2 regions of the Janthinobacterium sp. 1_2014MBL_MicDiv genome follow, and region 2 is predicted to be linked to the other one. Evidence: predicted binding sites of a transcription regulator. Region 2 holds the regulator's gene; the other holds the start of a gene.
The links. The regulator FliA, encoded in region 2, starts transcription of late flagellar genes. The targets are predictions, from matches to a motif close to CTAAAGTTTNNNNNNNNNNNGCCGNTA.

Region 1 (7,555 bases), 2.7 Mb from region 2:
GATTCCGACAAGCCCGTCGTGCTGCTGGCCTCGGGCACGGGCTTCGCCCCGCTGAAAGCCATCGTCGAGCACATGATCCATGCACAGTCGACGCGCCCGATCACCCTGTACTGGGGCGGCCGCCGTCCGCACGACCTGTACATGGATGCGCTGTGCCGCCAGTGGGCCGCCGACTTGCCGCAGTTTACGTATGTACCCGTCGTCTCGGAAGCCTTGCCGGAAGACGCGTGGAGCGGCCGCACGGGCTTCGTGCACCAGGCCGTCATCGCCGACTTGCACGACCTGTCCGGCCACCAGGTATATGCGTGCGGCGCACCGGTGATGGTCGATTCGGCCAAGCGCGATTTCGTGCAGCAATGCGGCCTGCCCGACGACGAGTTCTACGCAGACGCCTTCACCACCGAAGCCGACCTGGCCAAGTAGGCAGCCACCTTCCAGACAGCGGGGCGCTGCTGGTGCGGCGCCCCGCCGCCGCCACGCCGCCCTGCCACCCCGCTGTTCCCTGGAAATATCATGTCTCTCGCCTCCGCCGGCAACGGCTTCAGTATCTTGCGCCACCGCAACTTTGCCTGCTACCTGTCGGCCCGCGTGCTGGGCACGGTGGCCGTGCAGATGCAAAGCGTGGCCATCGGCTGGCAGGTGTATCAGATCACGGGCAGCCTGTTCGACCTGGGCCTGATCGGCCTGGCGCAGTTCGCGCCCTTCCTCGTGCTGATCTTGCCCGCCGGCCACGTCGCCGACCGCTACAACCGCCGCAACATCATCGCCTGGTGCCTGGCGGCGCAGCTGGCGTGCGCGCTGGCCCTGCTGGCGTTCACCGTCAGCGGCCTCGCCATCGTCTGGCCCGTGTTTGCCGTGCTGGTGCTGTTCGGCAGCGCGCGCGCCTTCATGATGCCGGCCACGCAAGCCGTGCTGGTGAACATGGTGCCGACGCAGCACTTCAGCCGCGCCCTGGCACTCAGCTCCTCGAGTTCGCACGTGGCCATCATCCTCGGCCCCACCCTGGGCGGCCTGCTGTACTACTTCGGCCCCAAGGTGGTGTACCTGATCTCGTCCGCGCTGCTGGTCGCGTCCGTCCTGCTGATGCGCGCCACCACGCCGGCGCCGCAACTGGTGAAACGCGAACCCGTCAGCTGGCACACCCTGCTCGAAGGCTTGCGCTTCGTCTGGTCGAAACCGATCGTGCTGGGCGCCATCTCGCTCGACCTGTTCGCCGTGCTGTTCGGCGGCGCCACGGCCCTGCTGCCGGCGCTCGCGCACGACGTGCTGCATATCGGCCCCAGCGGCCTGGGCCTGCTGCGCACGGCGCCCGGCGCTGGCGCGGCCCTGTGCTCGATCGCGCTGGCCTGCTTCCCCATCACGCGCCGGGTCGGCGCCTGGATGTTCGGCGGCGTGGCCGTGTTCGGCCTGGGCACCCTGGTGCTGGGCAGCACCAGCTATTTCCCGCTGGCCCTGGTGGCGCTGTTCCTGATGGGCGCCGGCGACATGGTCAGCGTCTACATCCGTCACCTGCTGGTGCAGTTCGAGACGCCGGACGAGATACGCGGCCGTGTCAGCGCCGTGAATGCCGTCTTCATCGGCGCCTCGAACGAACTGGGCGAGTTCGAATCGGGCCTGACGGCCGGCTGGTTCGGCCTCGTGCGCGCCGTCCTCTTCGGCGGCGCCGCCACCCTGGCCGTGACGGGCGTGTGGGCCGTGCTGTTCCCCGTGCTGTCGCGCATGGACCGCTTCCCCCACCACGAGAAGGAGGCGGCCTCCAGGGCGTCCACCGCGACCACGACTTAAGGGCTAAGATGCGCTATCGCCACTGAGGTCACCGCGCCATGAAAATCACGCTTCCGTTTCACAGCTTCATCCGCAGCCGTCCGCACCTGAGCCTGGCCACCGCCATCGGCGTGGCGGCCGGCCTGCTGCTGCCGGCGTCATGGCAACAGATGACGCGGCTGCTGACGGCCTGGAACGTGGCCGTCTGGTTCTACCTGGCGACCATGGCCTGGATGATGATGCGTGCCAACCATCACAAGGTCAAGGCCATGGCGCAGCGCCAGGATGAACGGGCCGCCACGGTCCTGTCGGCCCTGTCCGTCGCTTCCGTGATGAGCCTGGCAGCCATCATCTCGCAGCTGTCGTCCATGAAGGACATGGCCGCCGATGAGCGGGCCCTACACTACGCGCTCACCATCCTGACCCTGGTCGGCTCGTGGTTCCTCGTCGGCACCCTGTTCTGCTTTCACTATGCGCACCTGTTTTACCAGGCCGACCCCGCACTGCGCCCCCTGAAATTCCCCGACGACGAGCCCGACCCCGATTACTGGGACTTCCTGTATTTCTCGTTCACCATCGCCGTGGCCGTGCAAACGTCGGACGTGTCCGTGCAGACGCGCATGATGCGGCAAATCGTGCTGGGACAATCCGTGCTGAGCTTTTTCTTCAATCTGGTCGTGCTGGGCCTGTCCATCAATATCGCTGCCGGCCTGATTAACGGCTGAAGACGGCGTCAGGGCGGGACTGGCGACGGGCCGCAAAAAATTCCTTGAGGAAACTTGATCTGGCTGTAGGGTTAAGCCCATCTTAATCGTGCAAACCCCTTGAAATTGTAGAAACTGGAGTAAGATAAGTTACATACACGAGGTCATGTGTATGAGGCAAGAACCAGGCGCCGACGCGCCCTGGCAGCGAGCAGCACCGCTGCCGTGCATGGCGCCTGAGATGGGTTTTTTTTGAATTGACAGGAGTAAGCATATGCAAATCAATATTCATACCGACAGCACCATCGCCAACACCGCTGGACTGAACGAACATGTGCAATCCGTACTGGAAGCCGCACTGAACCGCTTCCGCGACAACCTGACCCGCATCGAAGTCCACCTCAGCGATACGAACGGCCCGAAAGGCGGCGCGGACGATATCCGCTGCGTCATGGAAGCACGCGTTGCCGGCTACCAACCAATTGCCGTCACTGAACAAAACGCCACCGTGCACCAAGCCGTTGCCGGCGCCACCGACAAGCTGAAACGCGCCATCGATAGCGCCCTGGGCCGCCTGCAAGACAGCAAGCGCCACGCCACCGGCAAGAATGCCGTGATCGATACGACGGAAGTCGAAGAAGCGGCCGAGTAATTCCCCACCCGCAGTTTTGCCAGAGACCAAGGCAGCCGTTCAAGGCTGCCTTTGCACATCGGGCGCACCGTTTCGCCAGCGGCAACAACGCTATCAAAACCACAAGCATTTCAGCTTATTAACGCGACAATGAAATAATTGTCGTATTTCTCACAGTAAGTGACCTCAAGCAAGCCTTTGCCGTTACGGCCGGGGCAGCTTTACGCTATCATGAAGATACCGGCACGTTGCTCGCGGGCGCCGGCTTTTTGAAAGTATGATTGTGGAACAGATCGGTAACTTTGGCGCTTCAGGCTGCAACATCGGCGATTTACAGCTATTTCGCGATGGGGCGGACAGCCGGACGACCGCCATGCTGGCCCCCTGCCCCGTCATGCGCCTCGAAGCGGGCGAAGCCATTACCGACACGCGCGGCGCCAGCCTGTACATCGTCCTGCGCGGCTCGCTGGCCGTGGCCGCCGACACCCATACGGGCATGGATGACGGCACCGTCAGCAAGGTCTTGCCCGGCGAAAGCGTGGGCGAACAATCGGTGCTCGACGAAGCGAGCAACCTGGCCGCTATTTCCGCACTGGAAGAAACCGACTTGCTGGTGATCGACGCGGCCATCGTCTGGGAATTGATCGAGCAGTCGAACGGCCTGGCGCGCAACCTGCTGCGCCTGCTGTCCTTCCGCATCCGCGCCGCCAACGCCCTGCTGCGCCGCCGGCAGAAACTGGGCGAATTCTACCGCCAGCTATCGATGGTCGACAGCCTGACGGGCCTGTACAACCGCGCCTGGCTGACGGACTTGCTGCCGAATATGATCGTCACGGCCCACGGCAGCGGCGCGCCGCTGTCGCTGATCATGATCGACCTCGACCATTTCAAGCGCTTCAACGACACGCACGGCCACCAGGCGGGCGACCAGGCCCTGCGCATCGCCGCGCAAGTGCTGGGCGCGGCCCTGCGACCGACGGATTTTGCCGTGCGCTACGGCGGCGAGGAATTGATGGTGATCTTGCCCGATACCAATGAAAACGTGGCCCTGCGCGTGGCTCAGCGCCTGTGCGAACGCATGCAGCAAGCCATCATCTTCAACGACATGCGCAGCCCGCTGCCGCACATCACGGGCTCGTTCGGCGTGGCCAGCCTGGCCCGGGAGCAGGACGACCATGGCCTGATCGCGGCGGCCGATGCGGCCCTGTACCGTGCCAAGGCGGCTGGCCGCAATAGAGTAAGCACCTGATGCAGCGTCCATGGCGCCTGCACATGTTCTCGGGCGCCTGACGTCAATCGTCTCAGGCCGCCTTGCTGTCGGCCGGCTTGGCCGGTGCGGCGGCGTCATCCTTCTTGCTGCCGTGCGCGGCGATGAAGTCCGCATAGCCCTTCTGCACCAGCGCATAGGTCTTGTCGATATTGCTGGCGATATCGCCGCCGAGCACCTTCAAGCCCTCGAGGATGTCGCGCGCCTCCTTGAAGCCTTTTTCCATGCCGCCACTGATGGTGTCCATGAACTTGCTCAGGGCGGCATCGTCGTCCAGCTCGGGATTCTGCTTCTTGAATGCGTCAAAAAATCCCGTCGACAGCGATACAATACGGCTCGCCGTCGCTTCGGCGCTATTGTCCTGCGAGACCGCGTTCTGGATCGCGTCGTCGCCGTACTGTCCCTGCAACGCTTCATTGATGCTGGTGATGGCCGATTTGTAGACCAGCGCCAGCGGATCGTTCTGCGCGCCGATCGACACGTTCAGCGATGCCTGCATGATGGATGCGTTCAATTGCAGCTTCGTACGGTCGTTAACGCTCATTTCCGTCTTGCTGGCGTCCTTTTGCTGGACTTTATCGTCCTTGCCGGCAACGCCAGTACTGATGGAACTCACGGAAGCGGCGGAATTGCCGCCTGCGGCGATGGGAATTGACACGATAGGCCTCCTTGAACGGGCAATGTATGACACCATGCGAAAACCGCAACGGTGACTATCCTCTCGTGTAGTATCGGCAGGTTTTCAGAAAACTGTAGCGATGACGCCTTGAGCGGCCCGGACAAAACATTCAGCAACCCATCAGCACACGATAAGCAACGACCATCAATGACTAAGCAGACTTTCCTTTGGCACGACTACGAAACCTTTGGCGTCCAGCCGCGCCGCGACCGCCCGGCCCAGTTCGCCGCTATCCGCACGGATGCCGAACTCAACGAGATCGGCGAACCCATCATGCTGTATTGCCAGCCTGCCAATGATTTCCTGCCCGACCCACAGTCGTGCCTGATCACGGGCATCACGCCGCAGCAATGCCTGCAACTGGGCGTGCCCGAGCACCAGTTCGCCGCCACCATCGAAGCGGCTTTTTCCGAGCCGGGCACCATCGGCGTGGGCTACAACACCATCCGTTTCGACGATGAAGTGACGCGTTTCCTGTTCTGGCGCAACCTGATCGACCCGTATGCGCGCGAATGGAAGAACCATTGCGGCCGCTGGGACATCCTCGACGTCGTGCGCATGACGCACGCGCTGCGTCCGGAAGGCATCGAATGGCCGAAGCGCGACGATGGCCAGACCAGCTTCAAGCTGGAACACCTGAGCAAGGCCAATGGCCTCGTCCACGAAGCGGCGCATGATGCGCTCTCGGACGTGCGCGCCACCATCGCCCTGGCGCGCCTGATCAGGGAAAAACAGCCGAAACTGTTCGAATTCTGCCTGGCCCTGCACAAGAAGGACAAGGTCGCCAGCGAAATGGGCATGCACCTGGCCGCCAGCGAGCGCCAGCCCTTCCTGCACGTGTCGGGCATGTTCCCGGCCGAACGGGGCTGTTTGGGCGTCGTCTGGCCGCTGGCCACGCATCCGAGCAACAAAAATGAAATCCTCGTGTGGGATTGCCAGTACGACCCGCGCGAACTGTTCAGCCTGGATGCGGACACCATCCGCACGCGCCTGTTTACGCGCAAGGACGCCATGCCCGAAGGCATGACGCGCCTGCCCGTGAAAAGCGTACACCTGAACAAGTCGCCCATGCTGGTCGGTAATTTGAAGACCCTGTCGCCTGCCATGGCCGCGCAATGGGGCATCGACGTGGACGCCGCGAAGATCAACGCGCAATTCGCCGCCACGGCGCCGAACATGGACGCCATCTGGGCCGAAGTGTTCCAGCGTCCGGGAGCGAATACCGCGCTGGACGTGGATGAAGATTTGTACAATGGTTTCGTCAGCAACGACGACCGCCGCCTGCTCGAGTCGCTGCGCCGCGAAACGCCGGCCAAGCTGGCCACGGCACGTCCCTCGTTTGCCGACGAGCGCCTGCAGGAACTGCTGTTCCGCTACCGCGCCCGCAATTTCCCGCACACCCTGAGCGAAGCGGAAAGCCTGCGCTGGGAACAGCACCGCGCCGCCCGCCTGTTCGACGGCGACGGCGGCGCCCGCACCATCGAAATGCTGTTTACGGAAATCGACGTACTGTCGGAATCCGTGGATGAGCGGGGGGAGGAAATTCTGGGAGAGTTGTACGACTATGCGGAGATGGTCGCGCCCATGCGCGACTGAAACCCGGGCAGGTCGGATTAGCGAAGCGTAATCCGACAAGTGCCGACGACGACCCATGTCGGCTTACGCCATGCGGCCAAGCCGACCTGCCAATCAAAAATGCCGGGCTAGCCCGGCATTTTTTATGGATGCAACTTAAACCGAACGATGGGCATTGATCGCATCGCGCGTTTCAATCGCCACGCGGCGCGCCGCATCGGCGAAGTCTTCGCCAGCCTGCGGCGTGGCGTAGATGATGGCGCGCGAGGAGCTGATCATCATGCCCATGCCATTGGCCGTCTGGCCCGCGCCGACGGTGGCGGCGATGTCGCCGCCCTGGGCGCCGATGCCGGGCACCAATAAAGGCATGTCGCCGACGATGGCGCGCACCTGTGCCAGTTCCTCCGGGAAGGTGGCGCCGACGACGAGCGCGCACTGGCCGTTCTTGTTCCATTTCTCGGCCACCAGGCGCGCCACGCGCTGGTACAGCGGCACGCCGTCCGTATCGAGGAATTGCAAGTCCGAGCCGCCCGGGTTCGAGGTGCGGCACAGGATGATCACGCCGCGGTCGCTCCACGCCAGGTAGGGGTCGAGCGAATCCTCGCCCATGTAGGGGTTCACGGTGACGGCGTCGGCGCCGTAGCGCTCGAACGCTTCGCGCGCGTATTGCGTGGCTGTGGCGCCGATGTCGCCCCGTTTCGCGTCGAGGATCAGCGGGATGTGCGGGTAATTCTCGCGCACGTAGCGGCAAATGTCTTCCAGCTGTTTTTCCGCGCCCAGCGCGCCGAAATACGCGATCTGCGGCTTGAAGGCGCAGGCCAGGTCGGCCGTGACATCGATGATGCGCGTGCAAAAGGTGGTGATTCCATCGGGCAAGTCGCGCAATTCGGCCGGCAGTTTCGCCAGGTCGGGGTCCAGTCCCACGCACAGCAGGG
Region 2 (7,555 bases):
GAAACTGTCCGAGTGATCTGTGTCCATGTGGAAGACAGCACTCAAGCAACAGGAGTCGATGATGGTCACACCGTTCAGCCAGTACTGCGCCACCCCCGCCTCGGGAGGCCGGCCATGAATGTGAAGAAATTTACGGGCGCCTCGTCGCGCGATGCGCTGCGCAAGGTGCGCGAAGCGCTCGGCCCCGATGCCGTGATCCTGTCGAACCGCCAGGCCGATGGCGTGGTGGAAATCCTCGCGCTGGCCAATGACGATGCCGCCTCGCTGGCATCGCCGCCGGCCGCCTCGGAAATGGCCCAGCCGCGTCCCCAGTTGCAGACCCAGTTCGCCACGCCGCAGCGCGCGGCCGCCCCGGCCCAGCGCCCGGCCGCGCCGCGCCAGGCATCGTCCGAGCCAGTGGACATGGCCCGCATGCAGCAGATGATGGCCAGCGCGCTGGCGCACGTCAAAGAAAACGCCGCCGCCGAGATGAGCGGCATGATGAATGAAATCCGCGCCATGCGCGGCATGATGGAAACCCAGCTGGCGGAAATCTCGTGGGGTTCGACGCAGCAGCGCGAGCCGCAAAAAGCCGTCGTGCTGCGCGAAATGCTGGCGGCCGGCTTCTCGGCCAGCCTGGCGCGCTACCTGATCGACAAGCTGCCCGCCGGCCTGGACGGCGCGCAAAGCATGCGCTGGATCAAGACCGTGCTCAGCCGTAACCTGAATACTGTCGCCAATGAAGACGCCATGCTCGAGCAGGGCGGCGTATTCGCGCTGGTGGGCCCGACCGGCGTCGGCAAGACCACCAGCACGGCCAAGCTGGCGGCGCGCTGCGTGATGCGCCACGGCCCGGAAAAGCTGGCCCTGATCACCACGGACGCCTACCGTATCGGCGCGCACGAACAGCTGCGCATCTACGGCAAGATCCTCGGCGTGATGGTGCACTCGGTGAAGGACGAGGCCGACTTGCGCATCGCCCTGAAGGAATTGAAGAACAAGCACACGGTGCTGATCGACACGGTGGGCGTGAGCCAGCGCGACCAGATGGTGACGGAGCAGGTGGCCATGCTGTCGGGCGCCGGTGCCGACGTCAAGCGCCTGCTGTGCCTGAATTCGACGGCAACGCAGGAAACGCTCAATGAAGTGGTGCGCGCCTACCAGGGCAGCGGCCTGGCCGGCTGCATCATGACCAAGCTCGATGAAGCGGCGTCGATCGGCAATGTACTCGACGTGGTGATCCGCCAGAAGCTGAACCTGTTTTATGTGTCGAACGGCCAGCGCGTGCCGGAAGACCTGCACCTGGCCGACCGCGCCTACCTGATCGACCGCGCCTTCAAGCTCAAGCGCGATACGGCGGCGACGCAGTTTTCCGATGCCGAACTGCCGCTGCTGATGGCGCAGGCCGCCGCCCGCAACAATGAAGCGCGCGGGGTGCACCTTGGCTAATTTCGATTTCGACCAGGCCGAAGGCCTGCGCCGCATGCTGGCCGGCCCGCAGCCGCGCGTCATGACGTTCCTGTCGGCCACGCCGCAGGACGACAAGGGCGCCATGCTGGTCAACCTGGGCGCTTCGCTCGCGTATGGCGGCAATGAAGTGCTGCTGGTCGACGCCAGCGGCGGCAGCGACGGCGTCGCTTCGCGCCTGGGACTGGCGCACGGCGCCAGCCTGCTCGACGTGGCGCGCCAGCAGTGCGGCCTGAACCAGGTGATCCACCAGGTGCCGCAGGGCTTCGGCGTGGCCCACCTGGGCGCGCGCAACCACCTGATGGACAGCAGCGACTATGCGGGCGACGAAGACACGCGCCGCCTGGGCAAGACCTTCGAAGTGATGGCGCGCCAGAGCGGCATCGTGCTGGTCGACGGCGTGGTGGCCGAGGAGGGCGCATGCTTCCCCGTGCCGCTGATGGCCTCGTCCGACATCGTGGTGCAGGTGTCGAACAGCGCCAATTCGATCAAGGCGGCCTATTGCCTGATCAAGCGACTGAACCAGGAGCTGGGACGGCGTCCGTTCGGCATTCTTGTCACCGGCGCTTCCGAATCCGAGGCAAAAGTGGTATACGATAATATGGCGCAGGCGGCGAGCCGCTACCTGGCCGTGAAACTGACGTCGATGGGGTCGGTGCCGGCCGATGAATACCTGCACCGCGCCGCGCGCCTGGGCCGCAGCGTGGTCGACGCGTTTCCGCTGGCGGGAGCTTCGGTGGCGTTTCGCGGACTGGCCGAGCGCCTGGTCCGTTCGGCGGCGCCGGTGCTGGGCACCACCTTGTACCAGACGGGGAGCGCACACCATTTCAGCGCCTGAATCCAACCGTAGCACCAGATAAGACGATAAAACAATAAGCAGCCTATGTACACGGTCAAAGGGAAATCGAACAAGGACTATTTGCTGACGGAGCATATCCCGCTGGTGAAGCGTCTGGCGCACCATATGAAGGCGAAATTGCCGCCTTCGGTCGAGGTCGATGACCTGATCCAGGCCGGCATGATCGGCCTGCTGGACGCCATCAGCCGCTATGAGGAAACGCATGGCGCGCAGTTCGAGACGTATGCCGTGCTGCGCATCCGCGGCGCCATGCTCGACGAGCTGCGCACCAGCGACTGGCTGCCGCGCAGCATGCGCCAGAACATGCGCAAGATCGAAGAGGCGATGAGCATTTTGCAGCAGCGCTTGGGCCACCCGCCGACGGAGTCGGAAGTGGCGAAACTGCTGAAAATGTCGCTGGCCGACTACCAGGAAATGCTGGGCGACGGCGGCGGCCACCAGCTGGTGTACTACGAAGATTTTCATGACCCGGACGGCAATGACAGCTTCCTCGACCGCCATTGCGTGGACGAGGACAGCGACCCCTTGCGGTCCCTGCTCGATACCGATTTCCGGCAATCCGTGATCGATGCCATCGACGCGCTGCCGCCACGCGAGAAAATACTCATGGGCCTGTACTACGAAGAAGAACTGAACCTGAAGGAGATCGGCGCGGTGATGGGCGTATCGGAATCGCGCGTCTCGCAGCTGCATACCCAGGCCGTCGCGCGCCTGCGCGCAACCTTGAGGGAGCAGGCGTGGACTGGTCCAGCGTAATCGGGCTGGCGCTGGCGCTGGCGGGCCTCCTGGTCGGCCAGGCACTGGAGGGCGGCAAGATGGCCTCCCTGCTGCAGCCGGCCGCCTTCGCCATCGTTGTCATCGGCACCTTCGGCGCCGTGCTGCTGCAAACGCGCTTGCGCACCTTCGTGCGCGGCCTGGAAATGCTGCGCTGGGTGTTCCTGCCGCCTTCGGACACGCGCGCCGCGCTGGCGCGCGACATCGGGCAGTGGAGCCTGACGGCGCGCCGCGACGGCCCGCTGGCCCTCGAGCGCCTGATGGAAAACACGGCCGACCGCTTCAACGCCAAGGGTTTGCGCATGATCGTCGACGGCATCGCGCCCGACAAGCTGCGCCAGCTGCTCGACGTGGAAATCTCCGCCTACGAGATGGCCGAGCGCCAGGCCGTCAAGGTGTGGGAATCTGCCGCCGGCTATTCGCCCACGATCGGCATCCTGGGCGCCGTGCTGGGCCTGATCCACGTGATGGAAAACCTCACCGACCCCAGCAAGCTCGGCGGCGGAATCGCCGTGGCGTTCGTCTCCACCATCTATGGCGTGGGCCTGGCCAACCTGCTGTTCCTGCCGGTGGCAAATAAACTCAAGGCCATCGTTTCGCGCCGCGTGCTGCAGTATGAAATCACGGCCGCCGTGCTGTACGACATCGCCACGGGCGACCATACGCGCATCATCGAAGAGCGCGTGGCCAGCCTCCTGCACGAGCACTGACCATGATGCGGCGCGCGCGCAGGAAGTATGACGAGGAACCGGACAACCAGGACCGCTGGCTGATCTCGTACGCCGATTTCATCACCCTGCTGTTCGCCTTTTTCGTCGTCATGTATGCGATTTCGCAAGTCAACGAAGGCAAGTACCGCGTCTTCCAGAGCGCCATCGGCCAGGCCTTCAGCCTGGACAAGGGCGCGCCGCCCATCCTCATGGAAGCGCCGCAGGCGATCCCGCTGCCGAATCCCGCCCTGAAGCGCCGCACGGAAGCCATCCGCCGCGAGCGCGAGCACATGACGCGCCTGGCGCAGGACCTGACGTCCACCCTGGCGCCGCTGGTCAAGGAAGGCAAGGTGCGCGTGACGCAGACGAGCCGCGGCGTCAGCGTGGAAATCAACGCCAGCGTGCTGTTCGACCCGGGCGCGGCGCGCCTGACGCCGGAATCGGACCAGGCCCTGCGCGCCGTGGCCGTGCTGCTCAAGGACGACACGCACGACGTGCAGGTGGAAGGGCATACCGATGTGCAGCCGATCAGCAATTCGAACTTCGCCTCGAACTGGGAACTGTCGGCCGCGCGCGCCAGCGCCGTGGTGCGCCTGTTCATCGCCAGCGGCGTGCAAGCCACGCGCCTGACGGCCGTCGGCCACGCCGACAACATCCCCGTGGCGCCGAACGCCACGCCGGAAGGGCGCGCGCGCAACCGCCGCGTCGCCGTGACCATCCTCTCGGGCATCCCCGAGACGGTGACGGAAGTACCGACGGCGCCGCCGGCCAACTGACAAGGCCTGACAAAACCGTCGCGAGCGGCAGCGAGGCTCGGCGCCCCCGTTGGCCCGAGAAGCGGAGCTGTGCCTTGCACGGGGCCGCCGAGGCAGTGAGCATCGGCGGGCGCAAATCGCGACGCGCAGCAGGTGTTGTTAGGTGTTCTATGTTAGGTGTGCTAAGCCTGGCCTTCCTGCCGGCGCGGCTTTGCGCCCTGGCGCGTGTCATGGGCTGGTCATACTGGACTGCTAGGCTGTCGCCCTTCTTTTCAGCTTCCAGGTCAATCCCATGTCTTACTCCAGAACCTTGCTTCCTTTGGCCATCGCCATCCTGTTGAGCGTCGCCGCCTGCGGCGGCGATGGCGGCCCGGACGGCAGCGTGCCACCGCTGCCAGCCGGCCGCTGGATCGCCGGCGACCTGCACACCCACACCACGCAATCGGCCGATGCGGATGTCAGCCAGACGCTGGACAAGGTGCTGGCCAAGGCCTTTACCACGTATGGACTCGACTGGATGGCGCTGTCCAACCATTTGCGCGTTTCCACGCGCGATGCGCTGGGCGCGCCGCTGCCGGCGCCCATTCCGATGTCCATCGCTGCCGAACGCCATGAAATCCCGCGCGTCCAGGCGCTGCAGGCGGGCGGCGCCTACGCCGACAAGCTGGTCTTTACCGGCTTCGAGTGGGACATGCCGACCCACGATCACATCGGCATCGGCCTGTTCGAAGGCAAGGACAAGCTCAGTGCCAGCACCCGGGGCATGAAGGAGTTCGAATACCTGTTCACCACGCGCGACGCCAGCATGTTCGACGCCGCCGACGTCGCCGCATGGAAAGGCAAATATGGCGAGGCGCGCTACAACAAGACGGCTGCCGACGCGCTGCAAGCGATCGACTGGCTCAGGCAGAATTATCCGGAAACCAGCTACGCCGTCATCAACCACCCGTCGCGCAACAAGGGCAGCTACAGCATCGCCGACTTGCGCGCCTTTAACGATGCCGCCCCCAACATCATGTTCGCCATCGAAGGCATGGTCGGCAACCAGATGGAGCCGGACCGCGGCGGCTATACGGCCGCCTACACGGACGACAATGCGCTGCTGCGCGTGTATGGCGGTGTCGACTACGTGGTGGCCAAGCTGGGCGGGCCATGGGATGCGCTGCTGGGCGAGGGCCGCCGCATCTGGAACCTGACCGACTCGGATACGCACTTCAAGATCGTCGGCGGCAACAGCAGCGGCTATTTCCCCGGCGAATATGCGAAGAACTATGTGTTCAACAGCGCGCAAGGGGCGCCGCAGGCGAAGGACTTGCTGGCCGGCTTGCGCTCGGGCAAGATGTTTTCCACCTATGGCGACTTGATCAACGCGCTGGACTTCAACCTGGCCAGCAAGGACGACCGCAAGGAGATGGGCGGCGAGCTGAAGGTCGGCAACGGCGACACCGTCACGCTTACCATCCGCTTCAAGAGCCCGGCCAGGAACAACTACGAGAAGCCGGTCGACAGCGGCGTGGCCGCCAACGTCAAGCCCGTCGTCGACCATGTCGACCTGATCGTCGGCGATGTCGGCGCGAAGGCGGTGGCGGGCACGCCAGCCTACGACGTTGCCAGCAATGCCAGCACGCGCGTGCTCAAGCGCTTCACCAGCGCGGACTGGAAACTCGGGGCGGACGGCTACTACAGCGTGAGCTACCAGGCCACGGCGGCGAAGAACCAGTATTTCCGCCTGCGCGGCACCAATCTGGGGACCGATGTTGCCGGCCTGACGCAGGCTGGCGAACCGCTGGCCGACCAGCGCACGGGGGCCACGGACAGCACCCAGCGCTTCAATGACATCAACGACCGCAATTACCGCAGCCTGTGGTTCTATTCGAATCCGGTCTTCGTGACCGTGCGTTGATGGCGTCGCCGGCCGGCAGCGCGCCGCCGGATGGGGCGGGGCGCCGCTGCCGCTTGGTACAATCGCGGCCTTTCCCCACTTTTATCTCTCGATCATGAAAAGCAGTTCCCAGGGCGGCCTCGTGTATTCCACCGAAACGGGCCGCATGTGCCCCGCCTGCCGCCAGCCGCTGGCGCAGTGCGCATGCAAGGCCGCAGCGAAAGCGGCGCCGGCGGGCGACGGCGCCGTGCGCGTGTCGCGCCAGACCAAGGGTCGCGGCGGCAAGAGCGTCACCGTGGTGAAAGGCCTGGCGCTGGACGCCATCGCGCTGGCCCTGCTGGGCAAGCAGCTGCGCACGCGGTGCGGCTCGGGCGGCACCGTCAAGGATGGCGTCATCGAAGTGCAGGGCGACCACGTGGACGCCATCCTGGCCGCGCTGGTGAAATTGGGCCACCGGGCGAAGCAGGCCGGCGGCTGAGGTGCGGGCCGGCGCCGCGCGCCTGTGGTAACGTGCGCTTCCCGACCCCGCCCGCTACCCCATGATGAATCGCACACTTGCCAGCATCGCCATCGCCGCCATCGCGGCCGCGCTGGCGCTGGCGTACTGGCCCGCGTCCGACGGCGGCGCGCCGGCAGCGGCCACCGCCACCGCTGCTGCCGGCGCGCCGCCGGGGCGCAGCCTGGCCTCGTATTTTTCTGTCGATGCCTCCGTCCCCGCGGCCGAGGCACCCCTGGTCATCCCCCTGGCGCAGCGGCTCGAGCGGCTGGCCGCCAGCGGCAGGGCGGAAGATGCGTATGCCGCCTTCAATCTGATCGACGACTGCATGGTCTTCCTGCGGGAGGGGCGCTTGCCGGGCATGGAGTTCGAGCTGGGGCGCGAGATGACGGCGGAAGAGAAGGTTGCCCAGCAGCAGCTATGTGCGAGCTTGACGCAGCGCCAGCGCGACGAGCGCCTGGCCTACCTGGCCACCGCCGCGAAGGCGGGCGTGCCGGGCGCGAGCACGATTTTCCTGTCGGAAGGCCCGTTCGGCGACCGCAGCGCGCTGCGCAACCGTCCCGACGACCCGCTCGTGCAGGAATGGAAGCGCCAGGCCATCGCCCAGCTGACGGCGCAGGCGGACGAGGGCGA

Region 1: YQ44_RS20860 (DUF5610 domain-containing protein) is a predicted target of FliA. The motif match lies at 5,096-5,122, and genes of this name have one in related genera.

Annotation. Positions count from the first base shown of each region.
Region 1 covers NZ_CP011319.1:4,821,811-4,829,365, forward strand. The annotation lists gene YQ44_RS20835 (CDP-6-deoxy-delta-3,4-glucoseen reductase) at 1-423, shown strand, start outside; gene YQ44_RS20840 (MFS transporter) at 514-1,785, shown strand; gene YQ44_RS20845 (DUF1345 domain-containing protein) at 1,824-2,489, shown strand; gene YQ44_RS20850 (HPF/RaiA family ribosome-associated protein) at 2,743-3,120, shown strand; gene YQ44_RS20855 (GGDEF domain-containing protein) at 3,383-4,348, shown strand; gene YQ44_RS20860 (DUF5610 domain-containing protein) at 4,401-5,024, opposite strand; gene sbcB (exodeoxyribonuclease I) at 5,193-6,641, shown strand; gene pyrF (orotidine-5'-phosphate decarboxylase) at 6,777-7,555, opposite strand, start outside.
Region 2 covers NZ_CP011319.1:1,040,747-1,048,301, forward strand. The annotation lists gene flhF (flagellar biosynthesis protein FlhF) at 115-1,428, shown strand; gene YQ44_RS04555 (MinD/ParA family ATP-binding protein) at 1,421-2,284, shown strand; gene YQ44_RS04560 (RNA polymerase sigma factor FliA) at 2,330-3,061, shown strand; gene YQ44_RS04565 (flagellar motor protein) at 3,043-3,789, shown strand; gene motD (flagellar motor protein MotD) at 3,795-4,565, shown strand; gene YQ44_RS04575 (S-layer protein) at 4,837-6,447, shown strand; gene YQ44_RS04580 (translation initiation factor Sui1) at 6,542-6,904, shown strand; gene YQ44_RS29270 (hypothetical protein) at 6,966-7,555, shown strand, end outside.